Regions from separate parts of the Roseibium sp. MMSF_3247 genome, predicted to be linked through region 2. Evidence: predicted binding sites of a transcription regulator. Region 2 holds the regulator's gene; each other region holds the start of a gene.
What was found. Region 2 encodes PhoB, which activates phosphate uptake and scavenging genes when phosphate is short. Its sites were predicted from a motif close to TGTCATNNANCTGTCAT; they were not measured.
Positions count from the first base shown of each region.

Region 1: the regulator PhoB is predicted to act here: its motif matches at 2,295-2,311, upstream of RBB44_RS11135 (alpha-D-ribose 1-methylphosphonate 5-triphosphate diphosphatase).
Region 3: the regulator PhoB is predicted to act here: its motif matches at 2,791-2,807, upstream of RBB44_RS20670 (DUF1045 domain-containing protein).

Region 1 covers NZ_JASHII010000003.1:156,249-160,501, forward strand. The annotation lists gene phnE (phosphonate ABC transporter, permease protein PhnE) at 1-496, opposite strand, end outside; gene RBB44_RS11125 (phosphonate ABC transporter ATP-binding protein) at 493-1,269, opposite strand; gene RBB44_RS11130 (PhnD/SsuA/transferrin family substrate-binding protein) at 1,374-2,225, opposite strand; gene RBB44_RS11135 (alpha-D-ribose 1-methylphosphonate 5-triphosphate diphosphatase) at 2,349-3,494, shown strand; gene phnF (phosphonate metabolism transcriptional regulator PhnF) at 3,496-4,253, shown strand, end outside.
Region 2 covers NZ_JASHII010000001.1:993,032-997,284, reverse strand. The annotation lists gene RBB44_RS04510 (aspartate aminotransferase family protein) at 1-949, opposite strand, end outside; gene RBB44_RS04505 (GcrA family cell cycle regulator) at 1,374-1,919, shown strand; gene phoB (phosphate regulon transcriptional regulator PhoB) at 1,986-2,681, opposite strand; gene phoU (phosphate signaling complex protein PhoU) at 2,769-3,464, opposite strand; gene pstB (phosphate ABC transporter ATP-binding protein PstB) at 3,497-4,253, opposite strand, start outside.
Region 3 covers NZ_JASHII010000007.1:47,687-51,939, reverse strand. The annotation lists gene fosX (FosX/FosE/FosI family fosfomycin resistance hydrolase) at 1-338, shown strand, start outside; gene RBB44_RS20685 (alpha-D-ribose 1-methylphosphonate 5-phosphate C-P-lyase PhnJ) at 335-1,270, shown strand; gene phnK (phosphonate C-P lyase system protein PhnK) at 1,267-2,055, shown strand; gene phnL (phosphonate C-P lyase system protein PhnL) at 2,058-2,762, shown strand; gene RBB44_RS20670 (DUF1045 domain-containing protein) at 2,868-3,617, shown strand; gene RBB44_RS20665 (alpha-D-ribose 1-methylphosphonate 5-triphosphate diphosphatase) at 3,614-4,253, shown strand, end outside.

The DNA.
Region 1 (4,253 bases), on a different contig from region 2:
CTTCCATGGCTTCCGCGAAAAACCGGCCACAAAACCCGATTGTGTCGACAACGATGGTCATGGTGCCCGCAACGGCCCCAAGCCCGACAGTCACTACAAACAAAAGCGCCCAAACCAGATCGGGGATGGTCCGAAGTAGAGAAATGATAGCTTTTACCAGCCAGGATGCCGGACCGATGGGAGACACTTTTTTCGCAGCCAGCCACCCAATCGGAAGACTGAGAGCAATCCCGATCGCGGCACCCGCCAAGGCAATTTGAAATGTCTCGACGAGGCGCATTCCAACCCGCGTCAGGAAATTGGCGTCCGTGTTGGGCGGCCACATACGGTCAAGCAGGTTGATCATACTCGGCAACCCATCCGCCAATTGGCCGACGGATGGCGCAACGGAGTTGATGGAACTCAGAACAATCGCGGCAACAACAAGGATCAGTACGAAATTGATCGATGACATTCCCGAAAAACGGGACCGGAGGTCCGGGGACACGCCACTCATTGGAATGTGTCCCGAAGATCTTGGTCAGAGACTTCGCGCGAGGCCTTGTCGAACAGGATCTGCCCATTCTTCAGAGCGACGATACGATCGGAATAAGCCGCAGCGTGTTCCATGTCGTGGCTGGTGAAGAGCAAGGTAATCCCGTGCGCCTGAGCAAGTTCCGAAAATAGGCGCATGACCTCGGTGCCAGATACTGGATCAAGGCTGGCGGCTGGCTCATCGGCAATAATCAGCCGTGGCCCACGCACGATTGCGCGCGCAATTGCGACGCGCTGTTGCTGCCCTCCTGACAACGCATCGGCCCGGCTCCGCGCCCTGTCGGCCAGATTAACATCCTCAAGCGCAGACATGGCCTTCGCACGCCACCTAGAAGGCGCTGTCGCCTGAGTGAAAGCGCGCCAACTGCCAGGCAAACCCAGCATGCCGTGGACAACATTGCTTAAAACCGAGTGCCGTTTCACCAGACAGTGTTTTTGAAAAACAAAACCTGTCTGCTTGCGCAATTGTGCGCGCTGTGCAGCGGTCGGCATGGAGCCAAAGGTTTCACCCAGTGTCTGGACTGATCCCTCGTTGACAGCATGCAGCCCGATAAGGCACTTCAACAAAGTCGATTTGCCGCTGCCATTGGAGCCGATCAATGCGACACGCTCGCCGTGGCGGATGGTCAAGTTGACGCCCTTCAGGACCGGAAACTGGCCATTCTTGTACTGTTTCTTAAGTGCCGACGTTGCAATCGCAACATCTTTGGTATCGGCGAGAGGCGTGTGAAGCACCGCGCGGTCCTCAGGATTCTTCGTGTCAATTTTCGGTGCAAGACACAGCGACAGCACCGGAAAGGAGCGCGATCACCCGCGCTCCCGGCATCTTCAGGAGGAGGTTAGTCACCAACGAATGAAGAGGTGTCGACACCAATGGTCTGGTACATGTCGCGAACGTAGTTGTAGTTCTCATCGTTCACGCCGGTCAGGAAGAAGCCACCACCATACTTTTGGTTGTCTTCGCCCTTCAGAACAGCAGCCATCAGCGCTCCGCTGTTTTCCAGAAACGCAGTCTTGATTTTTTCCAAAGCATCACGATCCATGTCCGGGCGAGCGACCAGAATGTCGTTCGGAAGATCACGGCCCCGGGCAATGACCTTGAAAGCTTCGCCAGGAAACGCGTCGCGAATGCGGCGCAAGTGGCTGTCGTTCATGCCAACAGCCTGCACATCGCCGCGGATCAGAGCTTCGATGGCCACGTTCCGGGAAATAATCTGCGGCGTGTAATCGGTGCCGTAAGCAAGACCGAAGTCAGCGAGAACCTGCGCCGGGCCAAGGTGCTGAGATGTTGAGCCGACACTACCGAAAGTCACGGTCTTGCCCTTGAGGTCCTGTGGCCCGTCAATCTCACCTTCTGCCATCACCACGATCTGGGCGAAGTAGTTTGGGCGCTGCCAAGCAACCACGATTTCCGCGTTGGTCAGTTCTTTCATTACGACATATTCAGCCGGACCTGTCAGAACCAGATCGACCTTATTCTGGTTCATCGACTCAACGGCGGACGTGCGGGAGCTGACCGGAAACAGTTCGATGTCCAAACCCGTTGTGTCTTCCAGAGCCTTTTCAAAGGCAGAAAATTCCTGCTGCAGGGCTTCCAGGCCTTCGATGTCGGTGACCGCAAACCGAACAGGTTCAGCGGCAACAGGGAGCGCGAAAATCATTGCAGCTGCAGCAATGGCAGAACGAAGCATGTTGAATTCTCCAATGGCTATTCCTGTGTACACAGGAGTGTCATACAGCCTCCCTATAGATCTCCGTCGATAACGGTTTCATGACGCAGCCGCACCATTCTTGAAATAATCGAGGGTTCAAAATTGACTTCCATAAGTATTTTCGGCGGTGACGCTCTGAAAAATAATGAATTCATTTATGAGCCGGTTAACATTCACTCAGGCGTTTTCGTTGATTCATCAAAGAGATTTAGCGAAACAATTGACGCAGCGGACTGCTATATCCTCCCGGGCATCATAGATGTACACGGGGATGCTTTTGAGAGGTCAATACAACCGCGCCCGAATGTCGACTTCCCGCTTCCAATTGCGCTGGCGGATGTTGACCGGCAATTGATCTCCAATGGCATTACCACCGCTTATCATGGGCTGACTGTTTCCTGGGAACCGGGCTTGCGCAGCTATGAGGCTGCCGCCGATTTCCGAATGCACCTGAAAGCCCTGCGGACGACGTTTGCCTCAGACATGCATCTGAACATCCGGTGGGAAACCTTTGCACTGAACCATGTCCAGGACATGATTGACTGGGTTCAGGACAACCCCAAGTCCGTTCTGTCACTCAACGATCACACGACCGCCTATCTCGACCTGCCGAAAACCTCATCGAAGATCAGCCGGATGGCCGGCAGATCCGGCCTTTCAGAAGACCAGTGCAAGACCCTGATCAACCAGGTATGGGAACGGCGAAACGAGGTCCCAGCTGCGATCGAAACCATCTGCGCAGGAGCTCGGGATGCGGGCTGCTCCGTCTTCGCACATGACGAGCTAACCCCGGAAACCCGCACGGAACACCGCCGTCTGGGCGTCTCCGTGTCCGAGTTCCCTATGACCATTGCAACCGCCAAAAGCGCGGCCGAAGAAGGTGAACACGTGGTTTTGGGCGCTCCCAATATCGTACGCGGCGGCTCCCAGAACAACGCCATCGACGCAAGGGAGAGTGTGGCGTCCGGCCACTGCACCGTTCTGGCTTCGGACTACTATTACCCAGCTCCATTGGCAGCTGCGTTCAAACTGGTTGATGACGGTGTTCTTCCGCTGGAGAAGGCATGGAACCTCATCTCCAAAAACGCAGCGGCGGCGGCAAAACTGGCAGATCGCGGCGAGATAGCAGAAGGCATGCGGGCGGATTGCATTCTGGTGGACAAAAAGACCCGCAGAATCCGGATGGTGATTGCCAACGGCCAGGTGAAATATACCTTCAATTCAGGAAATCAATGCCACCAGGTGTGATGTGACCGATCTGGAATTGTTTCGAACTCTCGCGCGCGAACCCTATCAAGCCAAAGGCGAAAAAGCCATCTGGCTGCAGATATGTGACCGTCTTCAGTTCGCATATGAAAATGGCGAGCTGGCACCCGGCATAAAGCTTCCCGGAGAAATTCATCTCGCCGAAGTCTTTCAAGTCAGCCGGATCACCATCCGCCGGGCGCTCTCCAAGTTGCAGCAGGAAGGTCATCTTCACGCCAGAAAAGGTGTTGGCGTCTTTGTCCGTCAGAGACCTGAACGGTATGAAGTTGAAAGCAACATGAGGTTTGCCGACGGTTTCAAGGTCGCCCGCGATCGGGTGACCACCGAGACATTGCACCTCACACGCGGCGATGTTTCGTTTGAAGGCGGAGTTGCCCTTGCACTGCCAGCCGGAACCCAAGTTATTCAGTTGCTCAGGCGCCGCATTTTGGATGGCGAGCCGATTTATCTGACCGCCAAAGAGTTCCCGGCAGCCAGGTTTCCGGACTTCGAAGCCGTCTACAACGAAACAGGTTCCGTTACAGAGGTCTACAAAACGCACGGTGTCGAACGCTACGAGCGCGCCGAAACAAGAATTGCGGGCGGATTTGCAACGGCGCGGCAAGCGGATGGGCTGAACCTCAGTCCGCGCACGCCCGTTTTGGAAGTGATTGCGATCAATTGCGATCCAACCGGCACACCAATCGAATACAATGCTGGCTGCTGGCCACTCTCTAGCGTCGAAATTGTGTTTCCAGGCGC
Region 2 (4,253 bases):
TATCGACCAGCCCGGAAAGCTTTTGCTTGAAGGAGAGGCCCTTCTTTTGAACCTCTTCCAAAAAACCATCTGCAAGAATGACGTCCAAAACCGCATTGCCAACAGCCATGGCCAGCGGATTGCCACCGAAGGTCGTGCCGTGGGTTCCGGGTGCCAGCGCGGACGCAACTTCTTCGGTCGCAAGACAAGCGCCCATCGGGAACCCACTGCCTATGCCCTTGGCGACGGCCATCAGATCCGGATCAACGCCAGTCCACTGATGCGCGAACATTTTTCCGGTCCGGCCGACACCCGTCTGGATTTCGTCAAAGATCAGCAGGGCTCCGGTTTCATCACAAAGCTTACGCAGAGCGCGCAGGAATTCGTAGTCGACTTCCCGAATGCCGCCCTCGCCTTGGATGGGTTCGATCGCGATCGCTGCGGTTTGCGGACCGACCATGGCTTTCAAGGCCTCCAAGTCCCCGCTGGGCACCTGATCGAAGCCCGGGGCCTTCGGTCCGAAACCTTCCAGATATTTCGCCTGGCCACCTGCTGCAATCGTGCCGAGTGTCCGGCCATGGAAAGCGCCTTCAAAGGTCACGATTTGATACCGGTCCGGCTCATTGCGGTCATAGTGATAACGCCGGGCACACTTGATAGCCGCTTCCATTGCTTCGGCGCCGGAATTCACGAACAAAACCTTGTCTGCAAATGTTGCATCGGTGAGGCGCTGCGCAAGCCGCGCGCCATCCGGCATCTGGTGCAGATTGGAAATATGCCAGAGCTTGGCCGCCTGATCTTGAAGGGCCTGGACCAGATGCGGATGAGCATGTCCGAGCGAATTTACCGCGATCCCGGACCCGCAATCGAGAAATCGTCGGCCGTCACTCGTAACAAGCCAGACACCTTCCCCGTGATCGAATGACAGGTTCGATCTTGCGTAGTTTCCAAAAAGCGCGGACGCGGACATACCTCTTTAGTCTCCTTTGGCCGCCGGAAGCGCCACTGGTATCGGACCGTCGGAACTCCGGGGCATCACCTTTAATAAAGGCCAAAAACGCAATGTGCCGCCAAAGCGGCGGCACGTTGCAAGATCCTTATACACTGCCGAGGTCCCCGCCTGTCAATGGAAATGGCCATTGCCCGGGTTCGGGCTGTTTTATGTAAAAGTCTCAATGACCTCGCATCTGTTGGGGAAAAGTCCGTTCATCCCCAACTCACTGCAGCCTGACGGTTGCTTCACAAATTAACGTTATTGTAACCTTTGACTAATCAGACACGACATCTCGTGCGGCGTATCAAATAGAGGCACAAGATATGCCATAATGGACTTGCGTTTGCGTGTCCAATAACGGGATTTTGGCCAGTCACTGGCCTTGGCAAGGGGTGCGGCAATGAGTTGGACGAACGAACGGGTTGAGCTTTTGAAGAAGCTCTGGGGTGATGGTTTGAGCGCAAGCCAGATTGCGGGTGAGCTTGGCGGTGTCACACGGAACGCGGTGATTGGCAAGGTACACCGGCTTGGTCTTTCCGGCCGCGCAAAGTCTTCTTCCTCAAGCGCGAAACCGCGCCGTCCGCGCACAACGGCCAACCCGTCGTCTCAATCGGCACCGAAACGTCCGCAAACACAGCCGCAGACCCAAGGCTCCGCAGCGTTGAAGATGGAACCGACACCGGCCCCGGTCGCAGAGGTTCAACCCGTTGCAGAACCGATCGCTGACGTTGTTCCAATGTCCAAGCGGGCGACCATCCTGACGCTAACTGAGCGCACCTGTAAGTGGCCGATCGGCGATCCGGCGACAGAAGACTTCTACTTCTGCGGTCAGGTTTCCGAAGCCGGGGTGCCCTACTGCCCCTACCACTGCAAGATTGCTTACCAGCCGGTCGCTGACCGCCGCCGGAGCGCCAACAACAAGACCAGTGTTGCCCAGGCCTCCTGATCTCGAAATACCCAAGAAAAAGCCCGCCGATTTGGCGGGCTTTTTTGTTTGTCTTGAAAGTCTCGATCAGGCTGCCGTGAACTGGTCGTTGAAGGCATAACCAGCCCCGCGCACCGTGCGGATCGGGTCTTTCGCCTTGCCCTTGTTCAGCGCTTTGCGCAGCCGGCCTACGTGAACATCGACCGTGCGTTCATCCACATACACATCGTGCCCCCAAACACCATCCAAGAGCTGTTCGCGTGAAAAGACCCGGCCTGGTGCGGTCATCAGGAATTCCAGAAGGCGAAACTCTGTTGGCCCCAAATGGATTTCCTTGGTGCTGCGCCGGACGCGGTGTGTTTCCCGGTCAAGTTCGATATCGCCAGAGCGCAGCATCGTGGACACCACCTCCGGGCTTGCCCGCCGCAAGATCGCGCGGACACGCGCCATCAGTTCGGGCACTGAGAACGGTTTGACCACGTAGTCGTCCGCTCCGGTCGACAGGCCTCTGATGCGCTCAGCTTCCTCGCCGCGCGCCGTCAGCATGATGACCGGCAAGCGCTCGGTGTCTTCGCGTGCCCGCAGGCGCCGGCACAGTTCGATTCCGGAGAGTCCGGGCAACATCCAGTCCAGCAACAAAAGGTCCGGCTGGGTTTCCCGGAGGCGGATTTCCGCCTCGTCGCCGCGGACACAGGTCTCGACGGCGTATCCTTCAGCTTCCAGATTATACCGCAACAGAAGGCTCAACGGTTCTTCGTCTTCGACGATGAGGACCTTCGGCATGAATTCTCGCTCCAATTCCCTCAGCCGGCACTAAAGCGCCGGCTTACAGTTCCTGCTTCACAGCCCGCTCAGGCTGGCTCTGGCAACTCACATAGCGCCGGTTTCATCAACCTTGGTGCGGTCTTCCGGAAGCCGCTCGCCCGTCACCATGAAGAAGACGTTTTCGGCAATGTTGGTGGCATGATCGCCGATCCGCTCGATGTTCTTCGCACAGAAGAGAAGATGGACGCAGGAGGTGATCACCCGTGGATCTTCCATCATGTACGTCAGAAGTTCGCGGAACAGAGAGGTGTAGATCGCATCGACTTCGGCATCAGCTTCCTGCACGTGGCGCGCAGCCTCTGCATTGCGTCCGGTGTAGGCATCCAGAACCTTTTTCAGCTGCCCGAGGGCCAGCTCGGTCATGTGCTCGACGCCGATTGCCAGCTTCTTGCTCTGAATGTCGTTGTCGATTGCGATTGCCCGCTTGGCGACGTTCTTTGCAAGATCGCCAACACGCTCCAGATCGTTCGCGATCCGGCTGGCGGCTGTGATTTCACGCAGATCCTGCCCCATTGGCTGACGGCGCACGATCATTGCAATCAGGCCTTCCTCAACGTCCTGGTGCAGCGCATCAAGACGGCGATCCTGATCAATCACGCGGCGCGCCAAATCGGTGTCGCCGGACACGAGGGCGGAAACGGCTTCTGCAAATGCTTTTTCTGCAAGACCGCCCATTTCAGCGATCCGGCCGGCCATGACGTTCAATTCGTCATCATAAGCCGTGACTGTATGTTCAGACATCCTGTGTCCCTTCGAAAAAATGTGCGATCCGGTCAACCGAAGCGGCCGGTAATGTAATCCTGCGTACGCTTGTCCACCGGGTTGGTGAAGATATCCTGTGTCGGACCTTCTTCAACCAGAATTCCCAAGTGGAAGAATGCAGTGCGCTGAGACACGCGGGCGGCCTGCTGCATGGAGTGCGTTACGATCACGATCGTGTAATTCTCGCGCAGCTCGTCGATCAGCTCCTCAACCTTGGCGGTCGCGATTGGATCGAGAGCGGAACACGGCTCATCCATCAGGATCACTTCCGGGCTGACGGCAATCGCGCGGGCAATGCACAGACGCTGCTGTTGACCACCGGACATGCCAGTTCCAGGTTCGTCGAGACGATCCTTGGCTTCTTCCCAAAGACCCGCCTTTTGCAGGCTGGAGGCCACGATGTCATCAAGCTCAGCCCGGTTCCGGGCCAGACCGTGAATGCGCGGGCCGTAGGCTACGTTATCGTAAATCGATTTCGGGAACGGGTTCGGCTTCTGGAACACCATTCCGACCTTGGCGCGCAACTGCACCGGATCGACTTTCGGATCGTAGATGTCTTCGCCGTCAATCTGGATGGAGCCTTCGACCCGGCAGATATCGATCGTGTCGTTCATGCGATTGATGGTCCGCAAGAATGTCGACTTTCCGCACCCGGACGGACCAATGAAGGCCGTGACCGAACGCGGCTGGATTTCAATATCCACATCCTTGATCGCGTGCGTGTCGCCGTAATAGACCTGCACTTTGTTGGCTGAAATCTTGCTGTCG
Region 3 (4,253 bases), on a different contig from region 2:
TCTACGACAGCGGCCAGGAAACCTTCTCCTTGTCGGAGGAAAAGTTCTTCCTGGTCGGCGATGTCTGGATCGCAATCATGAAAGGCGCACCACTTTCCGAGCGCACCTACAATCACGTTGCCTTCAAGATCGAAGAACAGGACTTCGAGGCCCGGCTTGCCGCGATCCAATCGCTCGGCCTTGAATTCAAGCCGCCGCGCGATCGCGTCGAAGGTGAAGGCAGGTCCATCTACTTCTACGACGCCGACAATCATTTGTTCGAGCTGCACACCGGCACACTGGAAATGCGGCTCGATAGCTATCGCAAAATTCTCGATGAACGGAGGGCGGCACAATGAACGCCACGGCTCTGATTTTCGATCAGGGTGAATACAATTTCGCCTATCTCGATGAACAAACAAAACGTATGATCCGCCGCGCGATCCTGAAGGGCATCGCAATCCCCGGATATCAGGTACCGTTTGCCTCGCGCGAAATGCCGATGCCCTATGGCTGGGGCACTGGCGGGGTTCAGGTAACGGCCTCGATACTTGGCAAGGATGATTGCCTGAAGATGATCGACCAGGGCTCGGACGACACGACCAACGCCGTTTCCTTGCGCGGGTTCTTCGAAAAGACGGCAAATGTGCGCACGACTTACGAAACTTCTGAAGCCACCGTCATCCAGACCCGCCACAGGATCCCGGAAAAGGAACTGCGGGAGGACCAGGTCTTGGTGTTCCAGGTCCCGATCCCCGAACCGCTCCGGTTTCTGGAGCCGCGGGAAACGGAAACCCGCAAGATGCATGCCCTCGAAGACTACGGTCTCATGCACGTGAAACTCTACGAGGACATCGCCAAGAACGGCCACATCGCCACCACATACGCCTATCCGGTGATGGTCAATGACCGCTATGTAATGGATCCCTCGCCAACACCGAAATTCGACAATCCGAAGATCGACGAAATGGCCGCATTACAGCTCTATGGCGCGGGCCGGGAAAAACGCATCTATGCGATCCCGCCCTACACCAAAGTGAAGAGCCTCGACTTTGAGGACTATCCATTCGAGGTCCAGAAGTTCGACAAACCGTGCGGACTGTGCGGCGCGGAGCATGTTTATCTCGACGAGGTCATTCTCGATGACAAGGGCGGGCGCATGTTCGTTTGCTCAGACAGCGACTATTGCGAAGAACGGCGCGCCGCAGGGCATGTCGGACCAATGGCCGCAAACCCGGCGGCCCAGCAAATCGGCGGACACGGCACAAACGCAGAGGAGGCGTCCCGATGAACGTCTTTCAAGCTGACGACCCGCTGCTGCAGGTCCATAATGTAACCCGCTACTACGGAGACCGGATCGGATGTACCGACGTCTCCTTCGATCTTTGGCCCGGCGAAGTACTGGCCATTGTCGGCGAAAGCGGTTCAGGCAAAACAACCCTTTTGAACTGCCTGTCGACACGCCTTGCCCCGACTGCCGGCGCTATCGAATACCGCATGCGCGATGGATCGATGCGGAACCTCTATCAGCTCTCAGAAGCCGAGCGCCGCTTGCTGATGCGCACAGACTGGGGGTTTGTGCATCAGAATGCCGCCGACGGACTGCGCATGAACGTCTCTGCCGGCGCCAATGTCGGCGAACGGCTGATGGCGGTCGGCGATCGGCACTACGGCAAGATCCGCGAGACAGCAGATGATTGGCTGGGCCGGGTTGAAATCGCCAGTGACCGGATCGACGATGATCCACGCTCGTTCTCAGGCGGCATGCGGCAACGGCTGCAAATTGCCCGAAATCTTGTAACCCATCCGCGGCTGGTCTTCATGGACGAACCGACCGGCGGCCTCGATGTTTCCGTCCAGGCACGGCTGCTCGATCTTCTGCGCCGCCTTGTGGCTGATCTCGGCTTGTCAGTTGTGATCGTGACCCACGATCTGGCGGTCGCCCGTCTGCTGTCGCATCGGATCATGGTGATGCGCCACGGCCGGGTGATTGAAGCGGGGTTAACCGATCAGGTTCTGGACGACCCGCGTGAGCCTTACACCCAGTTGCTTGTCTCCTCCATTTTGCAGGTCTGATCATGCCAGTGCGTCTTTATCTGAACAGTGTCGGCAAGTCCTTCACCATGCACCTTCAGGGCGGCACGGTGATCCCGGTTGTCGAAAACGTAGAGTTCTCTGTCGAGGCCGGCGAATGCGTGGTCCTTGGCGGCCCCTCCGGAGCGGGCAAAAGCTCGATCCTGAAAATGATCTACGGCAACTATCGCTGCGATCAGGGCCAGATCCTGGTGACTGTTGGTGATGAGATCATCAACGTTGCAGATGCGGAGCCGCGCCAGGTCTTGCGGCTACGGGACAACACAATCGGCTATGTCAGCCAGTTCCTGCGCACCATTCCGCGCGTGTCTGCCGAGGAAGTGGTTGCCGAACCACTTATTGCCCAAGGGACAAGCGAAGCGGAAGGGCTTGATACGGCGCGCAGCCTGCTCTCCCGGCTGAATGTTCCCGAGCGGCTCTGGAAATTGCCACCGGCTACCTTTTCCGGCGGCGAACAGCAGCGGGTCAACATTGCCCGGGGTTTCATCGCGCACTACCCGATCCTTCTCCTAGACGAACCCACCGCGTCACTGGACGCCGCGAACCGCGCCGTTGTTGTTCGCCTGGTGGAAGAGAAGAAAGCCAAAGGCGTTGCCATGGTAGGAATCTTGCACGATGAGGATGTCCGGCAGGAAATCGCCGACAGGATCATCGACGTCACCAGCTTCAGCGCTGACTTGGCTGCTTAACCGAAATAACTTGCCGGGAGCGGTGGCATGTCACAGAACAGTCATCGCTTCTGGTTATGGGCTTTGCTTCGGCCAAGTCCGGTCTCCTAATTCGCGACTTTTTCCATGCGCTACGCCATCTATTTCGCAGCCGACGCTGACGCACCGCTCATGCAGCTGGGCAACACCTGGTTGGGCCGTGATCCCTTCACCGGATCACGCCTGCAGCAACCTTCGATTCCGGGCCTGGATCCCGCTCGCTTCGAAGATCTGACCACCAGCCCCCGGCGGTACGGATTTCATGGCACGTTGAAAGCCCCATTCTCGCTTGCGAAAGATACAACCGAAGACGCCTTGATCACTGCCTGCACCGGTTTTGCAAAGACAGTGTCTCCCTTCGATCTGAAGGGACTCAGCGTCAATCAACTTGGCCAGTTCCTCGCGCTGACCCCGGCTCAGGCAGAGCCAGATTTGGAAGCCTTTGCGTCTCTGTGTGTGCGCCAGTTTGAACCGTTCCGCGCGCCTTTGAGCGCCGAGGATCTGGACCGGCGGCGGCAAGCAAATCTCACACCCAAACAGGACGCATATGTCGAGACCTGGGGCTATCCATATGTTTTCGACGAGTTCCGCTTTCACATGACGCTGTCCAACAAGCTGGGGGACGACGAAGAGGCTGCACTCCTGGCACGGAGCGCAGAAACGCATTTTGAAACCGTCACCAATTCAGCGCTTACCTGCCGCCACTTCGGTCTTTATGTCGAACCAGAACGCGGCGCCGCGTTTGACGTCCACAGCATATTTGAACTGACGGGCCCGCAAAGCCCTATCGCTGCGCTTAAAAACACGCTGGCAAACTCCAACGAGGAAGTCTCATGAGCACGCATCCGAAACTCTTCAAAAATGCCAAGCTGGTTCTGGCGGAAGACGTGATCAACGGCTCTCTGACCGTCGATCCGGACGGCCTGATTTCCGATATCGGATCAGCAACTGAGGCCGTGGGGCACGACTGTGAAGGCGATTTCCTTCTGCCGGGCCTGATCGAGCTGCACACCGATCACCTCGAAGTACACTATGCTCCGAGGCCGAAGGTCCGGTGGAACCCTGTTGCGGCCGTTCAGGCACATGATGCCCAGATCGCTTGTGCCGGCATAACAACCGTGTTTGACGCCCTTCGTGTTGGCATGGATGAGGATGACGACAGCAACGACACCATGAAGGTCGCGGACATGCGGGCCCTCGCAGATGCGATTGAAACGGGTCAGAAGGAAAACCGACTGCGGGCCGATCACTATATCCACCTGCGCTGCGAAGTCTCCGCGCCGGATGTCATCCGGGCCTACAACTACTTTGATGGGGATGACCGTGTCCGGCTGGTCTCCCTGATGGACCACACACCCGGTCAGCGCCAGTTCGTGTCGCTCGATTCCTACATCAGCTACTATCAGGGCAAGCGCGGCTTCACCGACGAGCAGATGGCCGAATTCATTGAAATGCGCAAAGCCAGGGCCGACA